One region of the Enterococcus rotai genome, then DNA from elsewhere that is predicted to be linked to it. Evidence: a T-box and tRNA genes for the amino acid it is inferred to sense, from the RefSeq annotation. Region 1 holds a T-box; the other regions hold tRNA genes.
The links. The T-box of region 1 lies ahead of argS (arginine--tRNA ligase). A T-box ahead of a tRNA ligase gene usually reads a tRNA of that ligase, here a tRNA-Arg.

Region 1 (3,402 bases):
CTCCTTCGAAGCGGACAACCTCTTCTAAAACAAAGTCAAAATTATTTAGACGATCATTTTTTAGGTCATGGAAAATAACAGAACCAATTCCAACCTGTCTAGCCACTTCGTCACGATTTGGCAAATCAGGATTTTTCTCCATAATTTGTTTGTTCGCAAGTTCAACTGCTTCGTTTAGCACTTCTTCTAATAAAACAATTTTCCCTTTACGAGTCGATAGTTTTTTACCACCTTGTGTGATCAAGCCAAATGGAATATGATGCATATCTTGAGACCAGTCAAATCCAAGCTCTTTTAAGACAGCTTTTAATTGCTTGAAGTGATTACTTTGTTCATTTCCAACGACATAAATCGATTTAGCAAAGTCATAGTTACGTTTACGGTAAACAGCTGCTGCCAAATCACGTGTGATATATAGTGTAGCGCCATCAGATTTTTTGATCAAAGCAGGATTTAAATCATAGGCAGACAAATCAACGATTTCCGCTCCTTCATTTTCTTGTAATAAATGTTTTTCTTCCAGCATTGTGACGATTTCATCCATCTTATCATTATAGAAAGCTTCCCCATTATATGAATCAAAAGAAACTTCCAACATTGAATAAATTTTATCGAATTCTTTTAGTGATTCTGTACGGAACCATTGCCATAATTCGGTTGCTTCTTCGTCGCCTTCTTCTAGTTTTTTAAACCAAGCGCGAGCTTCTTCTTCTAACTCTGGTTGTGTTTCAGCTTCTTCATGGAATTGTACGTATAAGCGTAATAATTCAGTGATGGGTGCCGTTTTAACCGCTTCTTCTGAACCCCATTTTTTATAGCCAACAATTAATTTTCCGAATTGGGTTCCCCAATCCCCTAAATGATTGATACGGATTGGTGTATAACCAATTTTTTCAAGAATAAAGGCAATAGAATTTCCAATTACAGTCGAACGTAAGTGTCCCATAGAAATTGGTTTAGCAATATTGGGTGAGGACATATCAATTGGGACATTCCCTTTTTCACCGATTGAGCTATCGCCATAATGCCCTTTATCTTTCGCAATTTGACCGATGACCGCTTGACTGACCATTTTTTTATTCATGAAAAAGTTTAAATAAGGTCCTACCACTTCAATTTTTTCAAAGTCTGTTCCAGCAATTTTTTCTGCTAAATCGGCGGCAATTTGTTGAGGGGCTTTGCGATAGACTTTAGCAAGTGAAAAAGCCGGAAAAGCAACATCTCCATGATCAACTGATTTAGGATTTTCCAATAATTGTGTAACAGCTTCTAAAGATAGATCTTCTTTTACTACATCATAAATGGCTTTTGCTACGATTTCTTTGTTATTCATAGATATCCTCCTAATTTTAAAAAGCTAAAGAAGCTTTTTTGTATGGTTCATTTTATTGTCTAATTTGATGGTGACTTCTCTCACTTCACGCGCCTTGTATTGTTCATCATCTACTCTGGCGGAGCCAATCGTAGTCCTTCAATTCTTAGAGCTTTAAGGAAGCAACTTGTCTTTCAGACACCTTGTATTGTGCATCATCGAATCATTTTATTCTTCGTGATTCACTAGTACGGTAACTTCTCTCACTTCGTTCGCCAAGTATTGTTCATCATCTACTCTGGCCGAGCCAGTCGTAGTCCTTCAATTCTTAGAGCTTTAGCTCTTAGAAATTGATGAGATCGAAGCATAGCGTAGTGATTCACAACAAAAAGTCCCTAGTGTTAAAAAACACCAGAGACGAGATTTCCCGCGGTACCACTCTAATTGTCCGAACTTTTCTAAGACGGACCCACTTAATCTATTAACGGAAGATTACCGTCTGCCTAGGCAGATCCTCAAAAGTGCGCTTCCTTCATTTGTTTATTTTCGGCTTTCACCATCCCGAAATCGCTTTGATAACATGTAATGAAGTACTCTCTTTTTCAACGAATCATTATTAAACTGGGTTCATTATAGCAAATATTTTTCTTTATGCCTAGTCTTGTCTGTTGATTTTTAGATTTAAATCGTCATAAACGTTAAACTAGGGTCTGCATTTAGATGATAATCTGCTAAATGTCCTTTTTCTGCTTCAACAAATGCTGCGGCCCCGATCATTGCAGCATTATCTCCGCATAATCTAAGTGGTGGAACAATGAAGGTCACGCCTGGAAGTTCTTTAGCCACTTCTTTGGTCAAGCGTTCGCGGAGCCCTTGGTTCGCAGCAACGCCGCCTGCCATTACTAATTGTTTGATTGGATATTCCTTACAAGCCCGAATTGTTTTTTCCGTTAAAACATCGATCACACTTGCTTGAAAACTTGCAGCTAAATCTTTTGTGCTCAATTGTTCCTCTCTTTGTTCCGCATTATGAACTGTGTTGATAAAGGAACTTTTCAACCCGCTGAAGCTAAAATCATAATTGTCTTCTTTGATCATCGCACGAGGAAAATGATACGTATCTTGCCCCATATGAGCCATCTCGTCGATTTCTTTTCCGCTAGGATAACTTAGTCCTAAAACTCTGCCAACTTTATCATATGCTTCACCAGCTGCGTCATCTCTTGTTTCACCGATAATTTCAAAAGAACCTGTTTCTTTCATATAAACTAATTCTGTGTGGCCACCGCTTACTAATAAAGCCATCAATGGAAATTGTAGTGGTTCTACGAAATTCGCTGCATAAATATGCCCAGCCATATGATTCACTGGAATCAACGGTAAATCATGCGCCCAAGCAAATGTCTTTGCAGCTGAGATTCCGATCAATAAAGCCCCTACTAAGCCTGGTCCATAAGTGACTCCTACACCACTCAAGTCATCTGGTTCCACCTCAGCCTCGATCAAGGCCTCTTCAATGCACATCGTAATTTCTTCAACATGATGTCGACTAGCAACTTCTGGTACCACACCGCCGAAACGTTGATGACTTTTCACTTGTGAAGCGACGATATTCGCTAGTATTTTTCTGCCGTCTTCAACGACCGCAACACTTGTTTCATCACAACTACTCTCAATAGCTAAAATTAATTTTCTTTTTTTGTAAAAAAAAGTCATTGTTTCACTTCCTTAATGTTTAAACACATAACAATTCCATCCTCTTTAGGATGAGTATAATAATTTTTGCGGCGATTAATTATTTTAAAGCCATTTTTTTCATATAATTTTCGAGCATTTGTATTTGATACACGCACTTCTAAAAAAATTTGGGCAACACCTTGTTGGTTCAATTGTTGGATCAACTGGGCGATCAAACGAGCACCATGCCCAAGATGCTGAAAATTTTTGTGAATGACAACATGTGTGATTTCCACTTCATCTAAAACAAGTTGATAACTGATAAAACCAATCCACTGCCCTGCCTCACTCAACACCAGGTAATCGCTTGTTTGCTGCGCTAAATCTAGGCTAAATTGTTCGATTGACCAAGG
Region 2 (3,402 bases), 1.3 Mb from region 1:
TTACTTTGGCGACTTACACTTAAAATCATTCTACAAACCGGTCCAACTACAAGTAGTTGTAAAGGTAAAGCCATAATCAAATTTTTAGCAAACGCACCAAGATAATAATTCAAGAAATTTTCTGTAAAGCCAAACTGCATAAGGACACCATACATTGACATAAAAAAGACCATTCCTAAAACCATACAGCTAGAAACAGCAATGATCAGATGGATTTTTTTCTCTTTATTAACAGGTAAAGCAAACGCAATTTTCTTCGCAGGTGATGAAACGACTAAAACATCTAATAGAAATGCTACGATAAATCCTGGCACTAATCCACCGAATAAATTACTTAACGAAAATTGACCATGTAATAAAAGATTGTAAGCACTCATTATAATCACCATAGAAAAACAGACAATCGTCGTGAAAAATAATCCTTCTTTTTTGTTTTGCGGCATAAAACACTCTCCTTTAATTTTTGTAGCAGAGTTTATGCTATCATAAAAAAAAAATTCTCGTAAGTTAAATTTTTTTAATTTTAGAGAAAAATCCAAAAATAATTTTTGAAGAAGACGAAATAGAGAACAAATGAACTATTCCAATCTATTAAAAACCATTATCCTTGATTTATTCCAGCTATTTTGTGATAAAATAAAGTTAAAATGATTGGAGAATAAAAATGATGTATGTAGGTTTTACTTTTATAAATGATATGCGTTTACAACAAGGACTTATTATGGAAATAGTATTGATTGCAGTTTTAATTTTAGTATTATTTTCAATTTTTGGTGGTAGGTCTAAAAAAGCGACTTATAGTTGGGAAAAGAAAAAAGGAGCAACTGTTTTCCCACTTATACTATCGCTGATTTTAATTGTGATTCTGATGGTTTATGTCTTTATTTCAATGTTCAATGGTTCTGTTATATCTTTTTGATTATATTTTAAGCATTTTTTATATGAAATAAAAAAGCTCTATCTCTTGTTTAACAAGAGATAGAGCTATTAAGTTCAATTATTATTGAGCTACTGGGTAAACAGACACTTGTTTTTTGTCGCGGCCTTTACGTTCGAAACGTACTACACCGTCAACTTTAGCAAATAAAGTGTCGTCTCCGCCGATACCTACGTTTGCTCCTGGGTAAATTTTAGTTCCGCGTTGACGGTATAAAATTGATCCACCAGTAACAGTTTGTCCATCAGCACTTTTAGCGCCTAGGCGTTTAGATTCTGAATCACGTCCGTTGGAAGTAGAACCTCCACCTTTTTTGTGGGCGAATAATTGTAAATTCATAGTTAATAACATAGTCTGCACCTCCTATTTTTCATTTATGGTTTTGACTTGAATAAATTCAAGACTTTCTTGCTCGATCGCTTGTAAACCTAATAAAAGATTTTCCAAGAGAATTTGGGCAATGTTGGTTTGTTCCTGATTGGCATTTGAAATCATTTCAACATAAAGGTAACCACCTTCATCTTCGTTAGTTTCAACAATCGGTTCAAATCCAGCTAGCGCATCAATTCCATTGACAGTACTGATCGTTAAAGCAGACACAGCTGCACAAACGATATCACTGCCATATGGACCAGATTCTGCATGCCCTGAGACTTCAAAAGAAACGATTTGACCTGCGTCATTTCGCTTAAAAGAACTTTTAATCATTGATAGGCCTCTTTCCTATGCAACTTAAAAGAATTATGCGTTGATTGCGTTGATTACAACTTTTGTATATGGTTGACGGTGACCTTGTTTGCGGTGAGTGTGTTTTTTAGGTTTGTATTTGAAAGTTACGACTTTCTTTTGTTTGCCGTGTTTTTCTACAGTTCCTTCGACAGTTGCACCTGCTACAGTTGGAGCTCCTACTTTCGTAGATTCGCCACCCACTAAGATAACTTCGTCAAAAACAACTTTTTCGCCAGCTTCTACGTCTAATTTTTCAACGTAAATTGCTTGACCTACCTCAACTTTTACTTGTTTACCACCAGTTTTGATAATTGCGTACATGCTATACAGCACCTCCTTCTTCTAGACTTAGACTCGCCATCCCAAGTGACAACAAGATTGTCATGCTTAAAAACTTGTTCTGTGCGGTTGTAGCTGTGGAGTCCACAATTACAACATTAATATTGTATCAAAATAAGAATACTGAGTCAATGAAAACTTGACTTTTCTCTTCTATAAACTTCTTTTCAAATTTTTTTGTTGTTATTTCTAATTTATGATTGACTTTGTTATGTATGTTCATTATAATAAATTCTGTTGCGTTAACATTTTGCGCCAATAGCTCAGCTGGATAGAGCACTCGCCTTCTAAGCGAGCGGTCGGGAGTTCGAATCTCTCTTGGCGTATTATTTTAAACGTTTATATCAAGAAAACACCAACTATTAGAATTTTTCTAACAGTTGGTGTTTTTTTATTTTCTACTTTCAAGCTATGAAAGCTCTACTTTGCCTGTATAGAGTTGATGGTAAATGCCTTTTTCTTCAAGTAAATCTTCATGACTGCCCCGTTCAATAATCCGGCCATGATCCATCACCATAATCGCATCTGAATTTTGAATCGTCGATAAGCGATGAGCGATAACAAATACGGTTCTGCCTTTCATCAAACGGTCCATTCCAGCTTGCACATGCTTTTCTGTTCTAGTATCAATACTAGATGTTGCTTCATCCAAAATCATAACAGGTGGATCTGCAATAGCTGCTCGTGCGATAGACAATAACTGGCGTTGCCCTTGTGACAAACCTTCGCCATCACCCGTGATCACCGTATCGTATTTATTCGGTAGATTATTAATGAAATCCTCGGCATTGGCCAGTTGTGCTGCGTTAATCACATCACTATCTGATGCATCTAGCTTACCATAACGAATATTTTCCCGAATCGTTCCGGTAAATAAATGAGTGTCCTGCAAAACAATCCCTAACGACCTTCTCAACGAGCTCTTTTTAATCTTTTTCACATTGATTCCATCATAGCGAATTTTGCCTTCTTGAATATCATAAAAGCGATTGATCAAGTTGGTGATTGTCGTTTTACCTGCCCCGGTAGCCCCAACAAAGGCGACTTTTTGTCCTGGTTCTGCATAAAGATTGATATCTTTTAAGACACGATTTTTTTCTGTGTAACCAAAAGAAACATCTTCAAACCGCACATCTCCAGTTAATTCAGTATAGGTGACAGTACCGTCTGCATGAGGATGCTTCCAAGCCCAGATTCCTGTTCTCGCTTCACTTTCAACAAGATCTCCAGCTTCTCGCGTTACATTCACCAATGTTACATAGCCATCATCTACTTCTGGTTTTTCATCAATTAAACTAAAGATACGATCGGCTCCTGCTAAAGCCATGATCACAAAATTGATTTGTTGAGAAACTTGACTGATCGGCATATTCAATGAACGACTTAATTGAAGAAAA
Region 3 (3,402 bases), 1.2 Mb from region 1:
ATGAAGCGATTGAGAATTTCAAAAAAATCTTAGCCTACAATGCCAGCCATAATGATCAAACAGGCTACTATAAAATCTTTGATCAAGATATTTATATTGGCTTTGGAAAATTATCTTGGGATGAAGAAAGTAAAATCGAGATTGGCTACATGATTTTACCTGAACACTGGGGAAAAGGTTATGCGACAAAAATAATAGCTCATTTATTAAACTTAGTAAGACAATCAGAGCAACTATCGCAAGCTACTCTTTACGCTATAATCGACCCTAAAAATGGTGCATCGAAACACCTTTTAGAAAAAAATCACTTTGTCTCTGTCTGGCAAGGAATAGAAGATGGTTTACCTTCTGAACACTTGGTTTGGCAACCTTGATCGATTAAAAAACGTCTAATCCTTTGAGTAAAACTCAAAAGTTAGACGTTTTTTTAATCATCATATCGTTTTCGTTTAGACGAAGCAGGGATTCCCAATGCTTCTCTATATTTGGTAACCGTTCGGCGAGAAATCTTGATTTCCTGTTCTTTTAACAATTCAACTAGTTTCTGATCAGAGAGCGGTTTGGCTTTATTTTCGTTATCTACTAAAGCTTGTAGTTGTTTTTTGATACTGCTAGTGGACGTTTCTTCTCCAGTATTATCATTTGATAAACCGTGAGAGAAAAATGAACGTAATTCAAAAACACCAAATTCTGTTTCCAAGTATTTCCCATTAACCGTTCGGCTAACTGTGGATTCGTGAATATCCAACGCTTCCGCAATTTCTTTTAACGTCATTGGTTTTAACGGACGATCTTCTTTAAAGAAAAATTCTGGTTGGCGCTGAACGATTTCTGTACCGACTCTTAAAATCGTATCTCCACGTTGAATAATTGTTTTTTCCAACCATTCAAATTCATTTTTCTTTTCCTTAATATAGTCCTGTACTTCTTTGTCATCTGTTGCTTCCATTCGTTCAAAGTAAGCTTGTTGAAACTGAATCGTTGGCGTACCCGTTTTATTAGAAATAACCCTTAATTGCTCACCGTTGATCCGTAGGGTTAAATCTGGGCGAATATATAATCCCGAAGTTGATTCAAAAATACTGCCAGGTGCAGGTGTTAAGGTTTGAATGTAATCGAAAATCGTTTGGATATCTGATAATGCTACATCGAATTTTTTAGCAATCAGGCTCCATTTTCGATTGGCTAGATGATCAAACTCTTCTTCAATCACAATATAAGCTAACTCTGGTGCCATATCATCTCGTTCAACTTGTAAGAGCAAACACTCACGTAAATCCCTTGCCCCAACGCCTGCTGGATCTAGTTGCTGAATCAAGGTCAACGCATCAAGCATTTCAATCGATGTTGCCCCCGTTTTTTGCGTTGCTTCCTCTAAGTCAATCATCAAGTAACCGTTTAAATCAATATATTCAACTAAAAATAATACCAGCGTTCGCAGATAAGTATCCCGATAATTCAAATGAATCTGATCGATCAAATATTCAAAAAGTGACGTATGGTTATCAGGAATTTGATTCAAATAATTGTTTTCTTCATTTGTGTATGTGCGACTGCCTGCACTTGGAAAATCATTATAATTCGTTTCTGTTTGAATATCAATCAAAGGATTTTCCAGTGATTTAGCTTCTATGTATGCAAAAAGTTCTTCTGAATTGTATTGTAAAATCTGAATCGATTGCTGTAATTGTTGGGTCATTGCAAGTTTTTGGACTTGTTTTTGTTGTTGTGACAAATGTTGTTCAAATTTCATTTTTTTGGTCCTTCCCCTTGTAATTTATCAAATTATCAGCTAAACTAGTAAACGTGCTTGCGCCCTTAGTGTAGTGGATATCACGTAAGATTCCGGTTCTTGAGACGGGGGTTCGATTCCCTCAGGGCGCATCATTTTTACTTATTAATAAAGTGCTATATAAAGAATTATAGCATAATTTAAAACCAGATGTAGCCATAACTTAACTGGTCATTGAGATATTTTCCACTCCAACATTACAATTTTTGTAATGTTTTTTTATTTTATTTCAGTTTTTTTACAATAAGAATGGATTTCCTAACAGTCAATACATTTTCTCATTTATCTATCGATTTACATTAAAACTTGATAAAAAATCATCGTTTTTTATGTTATTATAAGCTTTCGAAAATATTATAGTTAGGCAGTTGATCGTATTGAGTCAGCGTCATATGAGACTTTTGGTTCTTTCCATTTTTTTAGCGCTCACAGAATTTTTTCTCATTCGTTATTTTTACCAGTTCACAACGATAGATTATCCACTTTTATTTTTAGTTATCACTTTTATTCAAGGAGGAATTTTTCTTTATTACTTACTCTCATTCATTCTGCTATTATTCCTAACCCACAACTCTAAACCGTGACTATATATCTAATTTCTGCAAAAAAAAGGAGCAAACAAAACGAGTGATTCGTTTTGCTTCGCCTCCTTTTTCAATTTTATAAAACCATCGTCTCCAATTCAAAACGGATTTTACTTTGGATTTTCTGAATTTTTTCGATTTCTGTGCGCTTTTCATCTATTTGAAATTTTTGAGCAATCGAATGATTATATGAGATAATATAACTAATTGCCCATAATTTGGGATTTTCGATAATGTCATCTGCCAAAGGATATAATAAGGCAAAATGCAATCTGATTTCTTCTAAGACATCTACGAGCAAAATAGGATCATCATTGATCAGCTCTTTTTCTAAAAATAATAAAATCCTTTGATATGCCGCACAATCCAACGGTCCACCAATCGATGCTGGAATAACAGTATATTTCTTATTATCTCTCCACAGAAATTCAATTTCTTCTTTAACATGGAGACTCACAAGTTCTTCAAGAATCCAAGACCGAACTAAATTATGTATTCGCTCATCCAATAAAATTTTTTTACCAATCGCAATAAATTCATCTTGAGGTAGTTGACCAGCTTTTTTGACTACCCCCAATTGTTCATAGTAGTTCTGTGTATTAAGATGCTCTAACTCTTCTTTTAATTCTTTGATTTTACTAACTTCAAACTGCCGATACATCAGTTCAACATGGCGAATTTTTTTCTTCAAAGAAATCAGTTTTCTCATTTCACCACTTTGTTCCATCAAAATTCGCTCATTGATAATGCTATGCGCTTGAATGAACAGATGATTCTGAATTAAAATTTGAATATAGAGTTCTAGATAATCTAAGTAAGCAAAATATTTTTCTTTCATTTCTGATGCTAAAGATAATGCTTGCTCATTTTCACCTGTTTCTAAATACATATTTACCAATACCAAATTTAGTGGAAAGTCTTGCCGAATGGCATAGGCCTGCTCATAATAGTTTACTGCTTCGAGTAAATTATTTTCTTTGACAGCTTCTTGTCCTAACTCAATAAATCGTTCATAGTTCTTTGGAA
Region 4 (3,402 bases), 1.3 Mb from region 1:
ATCCCTAAGTGATCAGCATCACCAATTTGCTTACGCAGCCCATGGGGACCATCTGTGAGCATAATCGCTGGGATGCCATGTTGTGGCAAACTCTGTGAATACCAAAAATTTTCTCCTGACATAAGGGATGCTTTTTCCTCAAGTGTCATTTTTCCAACAAGTGCACGATAATCAATTTCATATGTCATGATACAATATCCTCCTCAACCTGAATCTTGAAATAGTTAAGTTCAAGATATAAGAGTATTATAGAGTGATTTGAATACCCTGTCATTGTCTTGGAAAGTTAAAAAAAAAGACTATTTAGCCTTTTAGGCACTAAATAGTCTTTTCACGATACTCTTTTGGTGTAACACCCGTCATTGATTTAAATAATTCATAAAAATAAGTCATGTTTGTATAGCCGACTTTCTGGGCAATTTCCATGATCGGCTCATCCGTTTTCCGTAACATTTCCTTAGCTTTTTCGATGCGAACCTCCTGTAGTAAATCCGTATAAGTTTTTCCAGAAACTTCCTTAATTATGCGATTAAAATAGGATTTAGAAAATTTCAAATAATCAGCCAAATCAGTCAAACTGGCAGAACCATAGTAATGTTCTAAATATTGAGTTACCTCATGAAATACTAGTAGTTTATGGTTTCTCCCTGAGTCTTTGACTATCGTTGTCGTTTCTTTAGAGAACCCGTCCAGTATACGAAGGCTAGCAATTCGAACCATGTCAGCATATCCTATAGTACGTACCGCTAACTCATCACGTATAAGTTCTGTGTAGTGTCTTAAAAATTGTCCGCCATCTTTAGTATCGATAAACCACGCTTCGCTATCTTTATATTGCACTTTGAAAGACTGATTGATGAAATGACGAAACTTCGTGTTTTGTATAGCCTGAAGTGTGTTATCCTGAAAGAAATTTTCATTAAAGCCAATAATATACAACTCTAGTGGTTCCCATGAAATGACATCACTATGATTTGTATTTGAATTAATAAACAAGGCAGAACCAGTATTCAGCGTATAAAAATCTTTTTGAACCTTAATGCGTAATGATCCCTTAGTTACAAAGTAAAGTTCTAGGTGTTTATTACGGTGATACGGACTTAGTATTTCGTCGTATTCGGGAAGAAATCCGTTATGATTGAGGCCTGTTTTCAAAGATTCTATCGTCGAACTATCAAAATTAAATTGTTCAGGTTCTAAGTAGACAAACTGTGTTTCACTATGAAGGATATGATTTTGTACAGTCCATTTTGTAACGTAGAGCAGATCATCAAAATACATTTGCCCCAAACGATTATACTTAAGATTTGAATTGTTAGGATACCCACGGATATTATCCTTTATTTCCATAACATACCTCTTTTATTTTTTCTACAAACTATAACATACCCTTATGAATAATCCCTGCTTAATTGATTGCTTACCTTGTACAACAAGGACATGGTGAGATAAATGGACAAAAAGTGTCTACAAAGATTTAAAACTATTTAATTGAATGGTATTATATAGGAACATGTATAAAAAACTGAAAACCGTTATTACAAAGGCTTCCAGCGAACTTTCTATAACGTCCCAGACAGGAATCGAACCTGCGACGTTTCGCTTAGGAGGCGAACCCTCTATCCTACTGAGGTACTGGGACAAAACAAAATTTAATACTCCCCTCCGACTAATTAAAAACCAGATGTGTTCTCTCTTTGGAGGCAATCGCTCTATCCTACTGAGCTACGAGAACATTCACCTATATATTTTAGAAGTCTTTTCAGTCAGTGTCAATGAAAAATAAAAAGAAAGCAATCCTGACCTAAAAATCAAGACCGCTTTCCCAACAGTTTCTATTTTTTAACGTTCTTTTTGCCTTTCAGCATTTTAACCAAATAAAGCCCACCGACAACAACGGCTAATGTTTTCCCAATTTTACCATTTCTTGCAACTTTTTCTTCTTTTGTTTTACTCATGCTGTTCACTGCCTTTCAATTTTAAACTTATTATACATATCTTTATCTTATATTATAAGGACTTCTAGCTAGTTCCGCTAATCATCTGCTTATAGTCAAAAAACTCGCAAAGTCTATCTATCGATGTTAAGGTTGAGTCATACCATTCGGTAAATAAAAAGAAAGTAGAGGTAACATGTATGACTGATAAACCAAAAGAAAAAGTGTTTGCTGAACGCCAAGATAATTATAAGCAGGAAAAAGAAGAAATTTTTAAAGAAGCGTTAAAAGACTATCATGAAGAACCCTCAGGAGAAACAATAGAAAATGACGAAAGTAAGGCATAAATTAAAATAGACGAAGTGAGTATTGAAACAACCAACTCACTTCGTCTATTTTTTAAAAGTAATCTGCTAAAATCGGCTTACCTTTTACTAAGCGCTGATCCAATGATTGAATCAGCTTTTCTGATCCTGTGATTTTTCCATAAAAATATAATTCACTCCCGGTACGATACCCCATAAAAAGTTGCGTCAAAACTTGGATCGTACTGATAATCACTTCCTCTTCTGTCAATGATTCAGGAATTTGATCACGCTTTTTGACAGTACTCTGACCCATTTCAGTTATTTGTAATTCCCATATTCCTTGGTTCAACAAACCATACTCATCTTCAACTTTAAGATAATACGTTTCTTTATTCCCTTCTGTAAAAGGATATTTACCAAGAAAACTGGCTAAATCAACGATTCTGGCCATCATAAAAGGAGTGATTTTCATTTCTACTAAAGGAGATGACATCAGATAGCTTAGATTTGTGCCATCAAACCCTGTTTCTAAATAAAATTCTCGTGATGACCCATTATGCGAACCAATAAAACGAACGAGTGATTGAAAGGCTTGATTTGTTACATAGCCCCACTCCTTAATAACAAAACGCTCTGCACTAGATTGATAGATCAAATATCCCTGAGGATTTCCCAACTCATCTTCGTAGAGCGCAAATCGATTCTTACCATCTAGACCAAATGCGTAACCAAACCACCAATCATCCCGAATCACTGCCCCTCTTTGATTGCTTGGTAACTCAGAATAAATATGCTGACAGACACTTTTGGCTTTTTCATAAGTCACTCGTTTCATCTGTCCTGGTGTTGCGTTCACGTTTGGCCAATCTACCGCCTTAACTGTATAACTAACTTGTTCAAATACTTGCTCAAAACCATATTTTCGATAAAAAGGATATGAAAATGGCGCTAAGTAAGCAAGTTCAACCTTATTTTCAGCTAATTCTGTTAACAGCTGTTTCATAATCGTTGAAATACCACCTTGTCCCCGATATTCAGGATAAGACGAAACGCAACCAATGCCAGCCATTTGATAACATGTTCCATGGAAGGCTACTTTAAATGGCGTAGAAATCACTTGACTCGTTAAAGTATCTCCTAAAAAATACCCATAATTC

Region 2: it has a tRNA-Arg gene. The T-box ahead of argS (arginine--tRNA ligase) is inferred to sense a tRNA for this amino acid. The anticodon was not compared.
Region 3: it has a tRNA-Arg gene. The T-box ahead of argS (arginine--tRNA ligase) is inferred to sense a tRNA for this amino acid. The anticodon was not compared.
Region 4: it has a tRNA-Arg gene. The T-box ahead of argS (arginine--tRNA ligase) is inferred to sense a tRNA for this amino acid. The anticodon was not compared.

Annotation. Positions count from the first base shown of each region.
Region 1 is NZ_CP013655.1:3,259,377-3,262,778, forward strand. It holds gene argS (arginine--tRNA ligase) at 1-1,333, opposite strand, end outside; T-box leader at 1,723-1,927, opposite strand; gene tsaD (tRNA (adenosine(37)-N6)-threonylcarbamoyltransferase complex transferase subunit TsaD) at 1,994-3,028, opposite strand; gene rimI (ribosomal protein S18-alanine N-acetyltransferase) at 3,025-3,402, opposite strand, start outside.
Region 2 is NZ_CP013655.1:1,932,699-1,936,100, reverse strand. It holds gene ATZ35_RS08930 (DUF2798 domain-containing protein) at 1-443, opposite strand, end outside; gene ATZ35_RS08925 (hypothetical protein) at 665-919, shown strand; gene rpmA (50S ribosomal protein L27) at 1,001-1,288, opposite strand; gene ATZ35_RS08915 (ribosomal-processing cysteine protease Prp) at 1,301-1,645, opposite strand; gene rplU (50S ribosomal protein L21) at 1,679-1,987, opposite strand; ribosomal protein L21 leader region at 2,007-2,086, opposite strand; tRNA gene ATZ35_RS08905 (tRNA-Arg) at 2,258-2,331, shown strand; gene ATZ35_RS08900 (ABC transporter ATP-binding protein) at 2,415-3,402, opposite strand, start outside.
Region 3 is NZ_CP013655.1:2,085,391-2,088,792, reverse strand. It holds gene ATZ35_RS09655 (GNAT family N-acetyltransferase) at 1-374, shown strand, start outside; gene rpoN (RNA polymerase factor sigma-54) at 428-1,753, opposite strand; tRNA gene ATZ35_RS09645 (tRNA-Arg) at 1,813-1,884, shown strand; gene ATZ35_RS09640 (tetratricopeptide repeat protein) at 2,453-3,402, opposite strand, start outside.
Region 4 is NZ_CP013655.1:2,005,988-2,009,389, reverse strand. It holds gene ATZ35_RS09325 (glycoside hydrolase family 3 C-terminal domain-containing protein) at 1-188, opposite strand, end outside; gene ATZ35_RS09320 (helix-turn-helix domain-containing protein) at 319-1,350, opposite strand; tRNA gene ATZ35_RS09315 (tRNA-Arg) at 1,569-1,642, opposite strand; gene ATZ35_RS16880 (hypothetical protein) at 1,836-1,958, opposite strand; gene ATZ35_RS09310 (hypothetical protein) at 2,138-2,284, shown strand; gene ATZ35_RS09305 (GNAT family N-acetyltransferase) at 2,337-3,402, opposite strand, start outside.